DNA from 2 places in the Qiania dongpingensis genome. Region 1 is predicted to be linked to the other one. Evidence: riboswitches for the same ligand, from Rfam matches in the RefSeq annotation. Region 1 holds a riboswitch; the other holds the start of a gene.
The links. A riboswitch is a leader RNA that binds a small molecule or an ion and turns the genes downstream of it on or off. The one in region 1 is predicted to bind lysine.

Region 1 (3,418 bases):
TCCTTTCCAAAATTCCTGGAAAAAGAGAGATAGCGGACATTGGCGTGTGCCTTTGCCAAACTGTGTATTTTGGCCAGTGTAGTGTCCCGGCTGCCGTCATCCACAAAGATATAAGTAAACTGGTACCCTGCCATGGCAGAAACGGTCTCTTCGGTGACTTTGTAAAAGGTCTCCAATACCTCTTCTTCGTTATAACAGGGAACAATGATATCGACAGAAATCATAAGTTCTCCTCAATTAAAACAGATAGTTTGAAATTTTCCAAAACGCTACCATATATTGTAGTATACCCAGTGATAAAAGTAAATGAAGAAAAATTTAAAAATTTATGTATAAAATCCCCAGTTAAGGAATACACATAATATTAGCCTGAATTACCAGGTAATCAAAAGGACGAAACAGTGTTGAAAGGAGAAATACTAATGCCAGAGAAAATCATGGAGAACAACAAAGTCACCGTAATCGGAGAGATCATATCGGGGTTCACCTTCAGCCACGAAGTGTTTGGTGAGGGCTTTTACCTGACGGAGATCTCGATCAACCGTCTGAGCGATCAGACAGATGTCATCCCGCTTCTTATTTCGGAACGCCTGATCGACATCACGGGGGACTACGCTGGGATGCTGGTGGAGGCCACCGGGCAGTTCCGTTCCTATAACAGACATGAGGGAACAAAGAACCGTCTGGTCTTATCCGTATTTGTAAGAGAGATCGCTTTTTTGGAAGAATTCAACGATTATACGAAAACGAATCAGATTTTTCTCGATGGATACATATGCAAGGCGCCGATTTATAGAAAAACGCCTTTGGGACGTGAAATAGCAGATCTTTTGGTGGCTGTGAACCGTCCGTATGGAAAATCCGATTATATTCCCTGCATTGCCTGGGGACGGAATGCGAGATATGCGTCAGGCTTTGAAGTCGGAAGCCGGATCTGCGTATGGGGCCGTGTACAGAGCCGGGAGTACGTAAAACGGATCAATGAAACGGAAAGCGAGAAGAGGGTGGCTTATGAGGTATCCGTCAGCAAGCTGGAATGGGTAGAATAAAGTTGCAATATCTGGCAAACGGTGGTAAAATATAAGGGATATACGACGAGTGGAACCTGGAGGGGGACCCATGAAAAAAGGAATCGTTCATGTTTTATGCGGGGAAGGAAGCGGAAAAAGCGCCTGTGCCATAGGTCTGGCAGTGAAAGCCGCCGGACGCAATAAGAATATCGTGATTATTCAGTTCCTGAAAGGCAGGAACGAGGAAAATGAGATGAGCAAGCGCCTGGAACCGGAGATCAAGGTCTTTTCCTTTGAGAAATCCGATAAGCCTTTTTCTGAACTTTCTTCGGAAGAGAGAAAAGAGGAAGCGACAAACATGCGCAATGGCGTGAACTTTGCCAAAAAGGTGCTTTCCACCAGGGATTGTGATGTGCTCATCCTGGATGAGATTCTGGGGTTGGTGGATTACGGTATTATTGAGGCGGCCGATATCGCGAAGCTTCTGGAGGCGAAGGATGACGATGTGGATGTCATTATGACGGGAATCGTATTCCCCGATGAGCTTTATGGCTGCGTGGACAGCATTTCCAGGATTGATTCAGAGGATATTAAGAAATCCTGCTGCTGACAGGTTGACAATGCCATATTTTGGTGTTATGATGACCAAAACCAATAAATTGAATAACAAATGTAGAGGTTGCGTTTTTCATCAGTATGCTGGCTGATATGTACAGGCATAGAAGAGGCCGGGAGAAAGGGAAGAACGCCGAAGGAACGAATAGCCTGAATAGGAGTTCCTGGGCGTATGGTTAAGAGCTATATGACTGTCATCCAGCCGGATGGAGCGCTACTTAAAGGATTTCAGCATGGAATATTTTACGTGCTGGTCATAGAATCTTTAGAGCTGGCCTTCTGGTCAGCTCTGTTTTGTGCTATGGGGAAATTCATTAATGTGAAGGAGGAAATGAGATGGCAATATTCAAAGGAGCAGGTGTAGCGATTGTAACCCCTTTTCATGAAGACGGAAGTGTGAATTATGAAAAACTGACAGAACTTTTGGAAGAACAGATCGCAGGCGGCGTGGACAGTATCATAATCTGCGGGACGACAGGCGAGGCATCCACTTTGAGCCACGAGGAGCATTTGGATGTAGTCGGACATACGGTAAAGGTGGTAGACGGACGGGTGCCGGTAGTCGCGGGCACCGGTTCCAACTGCACGGAGACTGCGATCTACCTGTCTGTGGAGGCCGAGAAACTGGGGGCTGACGGGCTTCTGCAGGTAACCCCTTATTACAATAAGGCGACACAGAAAGGGCTGATCGCTCATTTCACCGCAGTGGCGGAGGCAGTGAAGATTCCGATCATCCTTTATAACGTACCCAGCCGCACCGGCTGCAATATTCTGCCGGAGACTGCGGTTTACCTGGCGAAACATGTGCCGAACATCGTAGGGATCAAAGAGGCCTGCGGAAATATTTCCCAGATCGCGAAGCTGGCTCATCTGGCAGACGGCTGTCTGGATATTTATTCGGGAAATGACGATCAGATCGTGCCGCTTCTGTCACTGGGAGGAATCGGCGTGATTTCAGTCCTGGCCAATGTCGCTCCCAGGCAGACTCATGATATTGTCATGAACTTTTTGGAAGGGCGGGTAATGGAAAGTGCGAAAATGCAGCTGGAGGCCCTTCCTCTGATTGACGCGCTTTTCTGCGAGGTGAATCCGATTCCGGTGAAAACGGCCATGAATCTGATGGGAAAAGAATGCGGGCCGCTCCGCGGACCTTTGTCCCCCATGGAGCCGGAGAACGTGGAGAAACTGAAGAAAGCCATGACGGATTATGGCCTTTTGCTGAAAGCATAAGACAGACAGGAAGACAAACGCCGGCAGACCTTAAGATATGGTGGGATGCCGGCGCATCCGTTCATAAAGGAGAGAGAATATGATAAGAATCATCATGCATGGCTGCAACGGCCATATGGGACAAGTGATCACCGGACTTTTGGCCGCGGATGCGGATGCACAGATCGTCGCCGGTGTCGATCTGTCGGATCATATACAGAATACTTATCCTGTATATGCTTCTTTGGAAGCGTGCAGGGAAGAAGCAGATGTCATCATTGATTTCTGTTCCGCGAAAGCAATCGAGAGTCTTTTGGATTACAGTGTGAAAAGGCAGATTCCTGTGGTGATCTGTACTACGGGGATATCCGAGGAACAGATGGAGAAAATCCGGGAGGCGGGCAGGTCGGTGGCCGTTCTTAAATCGGCGAATATGTCCCTGGGGGTCAACATGCTTTTGAAGCTTTTAAAAGAGGCGGCCCAGACGCTGGCTCCGGCAGGCTTTGACATTGAAATTGTGGAAAAGCATCACAACCAGAAAGTGGATGCGCCCAGCGGCACAGCGCTTGCGCTGGCGGATTCCA
Region 2 (3,418 bases), 410 kb from region 1:
TCTTCCGTCCAAAGGTCATTCGCATTATTATCTGTCTTTTCCATGTTTCCCCTGTCCTTTCCTCTGGCTTCCTGCTTTTCTCTTTCCGCCGGCCAGTTTTTCCAGTTCATTTTTGCTACTATCTTTTACAATTTTTCCCGAAATATGTATTGACAGCCTTTGCTTTTTCCTATAGAATATAAAAGTATGTTTACATTAGACTGTCCGTGTCCGGCTTTAATGCAAACCAGATAAATGAAGACAATTTTATTTGATTTGGAGGTGTACAAATTGGCAAATATTAAGTCCGCAAAGAAGAGGGTTCTGGTGGCTGAAGCAAAAACTGCCAGGAACAAAGCAATTAAATCCAAGGTAAAGACCGTGGTGAAAAAGGTTGAAGCTTCTATTTCTGCCGGTGACAAGGCTGCAGCACAGGCAGGTTTATTGGTTGCTATCAGCGAAATCGACAAAGCTGCTTCCAAGGGTATCTACCACAAGAACACTGCTTCCAGAAAAGTTGCCCGTTTGACAAAAGCGGTAAATAAAATCGCATAAATCATAACTTGAATAAACCGAAGTGGAATCCTGTCAGAATGGTGTGCTGACAGGATTTTTTATTCTAAATGAGAAAAGGAGAATTTCCATGGCAGAACTGAATCCGCAAAAAAGACTGGGTTTCGGCGCGATGCGTCTTCCGCTCCTGAATCCCGATGACCCTACATCCATTGATATCGACACCTATTCCAAAATGATCGACCGATATCTCGCCCAGGGTTTCTGCTACATCGATACCGCCTATCCGTATCATAAGGAACATTCTGAGGAGGCGGTCTGCGAGGCGCTGGTAAAGAGGTATCCCCGCGACGCCTATCTTCTGGCCGATAAAATGCCCACCTTCCTGGTCAAAGGGCCGGAATATTATGAACGCTTCTTTGATACTCAGCTCAAGCGCTGCCAGGTGGATTATTTTGATTACTATCTTCTCCATAACATGGCAAGAGACCGTTTTGAAGAAACCACACGGTACGGCGGATTTGAATTCATGAAAAAGCTGAAAGCGGAAGGAAAAGTACGTCACATCGGCTTTTCCTTTCATGACCGCGCCGATGTCCTGGAGGAGATTCTCACCGCCCATCCGGAGATGGAATTTGTCCAGCTTCAGCTTAATTACATAGACTGGGACAGTGAAATCATCCAATCCAGAAAATGTTTGGAAACAGCCCGCCGGTTTGGAAAGCCGGTCATCGTTATGGAACCGGCCAAGGGCGGCGGTCTGGCAAACCTCCCCGAAAAGGCCGCAGAAATCTTTCGTGAATATTCTCCGGACGCTTCCCCGGCATCCTGGGCGATCCGTTTCGCCGCGTCCCAGGAAGGGGTCATGATGGTCCTCAGCGGGATGTCCTCTCTTTCCCAGCTGGAAGACAATCTTTCTTACATGGAAGATTTTCATCCCCTTGGCAAAGAGGAGCTGGAACGAATTTCCCGTGTGACAGATGTCCTCCGGGAAATCCAGGCCATTCCCTGTACCAGCTGTAAATACTGCGTCGATGAATGTCCGATGGATATCAACATCCCCGGTTATTTTTCTGTTTATAACTTGATGAAGCAATATGGACAGAACAATTTCCCTCAGATGCACTACAGGCGCCAGGCCCTTGGACGCGGCGCCGCGTCCGACTGTATTGAATGTCACAGCTGTGAGGGCCACTGCCCGCAGCACATCAAAATCACGGACCAATTAAAGGTAATTGCCGATATTTTTGAAAAGTAAAGGGATTCAGTTGACTTTGACGTCTTGATTCGCTATAATTGTTAGGTATGTATAGGGGCGCGGAAATCATCAGTACCACAGCCTGTGGGAAAGGGAAATCTGCCGAAAGCGTTTTGCGCTTGGGCTTGCATCGAATAGGTGCAAGACTGTTTTTGAAGCCCGCCAAGCTTCAAAAGAGCACTATGATATACCTGGGGGCATGGAGTTAATTGGACGACAGAAAAAGTGAGTTTGACACTACAGGACATTAATACCAGCTTTTCCGGGCGTACCGCAGCCGGAACGTTTTGGATTACAGCTTGCAATGATGTAAAGCAGCCATGTGCATATACCATGCACGTGACTGCTCTTTTATTATAAACGAGGGGAGAAGATTTAACGTGAATAAAATCAGAATCGGCGTCGACGTCGGCGGCACCAACACCGACATATGCGCAATTGATGAAACAACCGGCGAGTTGATGGTCTATAAACTGCCATCCTCTTTAAAGGACCAGTCCCAGGCAGTCGTGGGAGGCGTCCGTAAGATCGTGGAAAAATACGGTCTGAATTATGAAAATGTAGATCGCTTCATCCACGGAACTACCGTAGCAACCAACGCCATCCTGGAAAGCCGGGGAGCGCGCACGGCCCTGGTGACCACAAAGGGCTTCCGTGATCTCCTGGAGATCGGACGGCAGAAACGTCCGGATCTTTATGATCTTCAGATGGACAAGGCTCCCGTCCTGGTTCCCAGAAATCTGAGGTTTGAGCTGACGGAACGTATGAACTATAAGGGTGAGATCCTGGACGCACTCCAGGATGAAGAAATCCTGGCGCTGATTGAAGAGCTTAAAAAGAGCGGTGCCGAGGCTGTCGCCGTCTTATTTTTAAATGCGTACTTAAATCCCGAGAACGAGGCAAGGGTAAAAGCCCTCATTGAAGAGCATATGCCTGGAATTTACATTTCCACCTCCAGTGAGATTTCCAATCAATTCCGTGAGTTTGAACGGCTCTGCGGTACGGTCCTCAATTCCTTTGTCGGCCCCGAGGTAAAAAAATACCTGGACAGCCTGAGACATACTCTGGAGCAGATCGGAATCAAAAAGGTATATATCAACCATTCCAACGGCGGACTCATGTCCATCCGGGAGGCTGCCACTTATCCCATAAAGACCGGTCTTTCCGGCCCGGCCGCAGGTGTCATCGGCGTACAGTATCTGACGAATCTGATCGATTATAAAAACGTCATTACCCTCGATGTGGGCGGGACCAGCACCGATATCAGCATGATCGTAAACGGCAATATAGAAAGCTCCAAGGATAAAAACATCAGCGGGTATCCCGTAAGGATTCCCTCCATTGATATTTCCACCATCGGTGCCGGCGGCGGCAGCATTGCCTGGGTGGACAGCGGCGGCATCCTGAAGGTCGGCCCTCAGAGCGCCGGAGCCGATCCCGGACCCGCCTGCTATGCCCGCGGCGGAAAGGAAGCCACCATCACAGACGCCCGCGTGATCCTCGGACATCTGAATAACAAAGAGCTGTTAAACGGTCAGCTTCCCATTGACTCCAAGCTCTCCTTCAAAGCAGTGGAAAACCTCTCTGAGAAAATCGATATGAATGTGGAAGAAACGGCCCGCGGCATCATCACCGTAGGCAATTCCAACATCGTGAAGGAAATCAAAA

Region 2: linked by a shared signal. The riboswitch ahead of H9Q78_RS04500 (hydantoinase/oxoprolinase family protein) and the one ahead of dapA (4-hydroxy-tetrahydrodipicolinate synthase) in region 1 are both predicted to bind lysine.

Annotation. Positions count from the first base shown of each region.
Region 1 is NZ_CP060634.1:1,363,608-1,367,025, reverse strand. Features, by position in the region: gene H9Q78_RS06550 (glycosyltransferase family 2 protein) at 1-224, opposite strand, end outside; gene H9Q78_RS06545 (single-stranded DNA-binding protein) at 423-1,049, shown strand; gene H9Q78_RS06540 (cob(I)yrinic acid a,c-diamide adenosyltransferase) at 1,120-1,620, shown strand; lysine riboswitch at 1,676-1,850, shown strand; gene dapA (4-hydroxy-tetrahydrodipicolinate synthase) at 1,962-2,855, shown strand; gene dapB (4-hydroxy-tetrahydrodipicolinate reductase) at 2,935-3,418, shown strand, end outside.
Region 2 is NZ_CP060634.1:952,484-955,901, forward strand. Features, by position in the region: gene gpr (GPR endopeptidase) at 1-44, opposite strand, end outside; gene rpsT (30S ribosomal protein S20) at 271-534, shown strand; gene H9Q78_RS04495 (aldo/keto reductase) at 623-1,750, shown strand; lysine riboswitch at 1,795-1,941, shown strand; gene H9Q78_RS04500 (hydantoinase/oxoprolinase family protein) at 2,131-3,418, shown strand, end outside.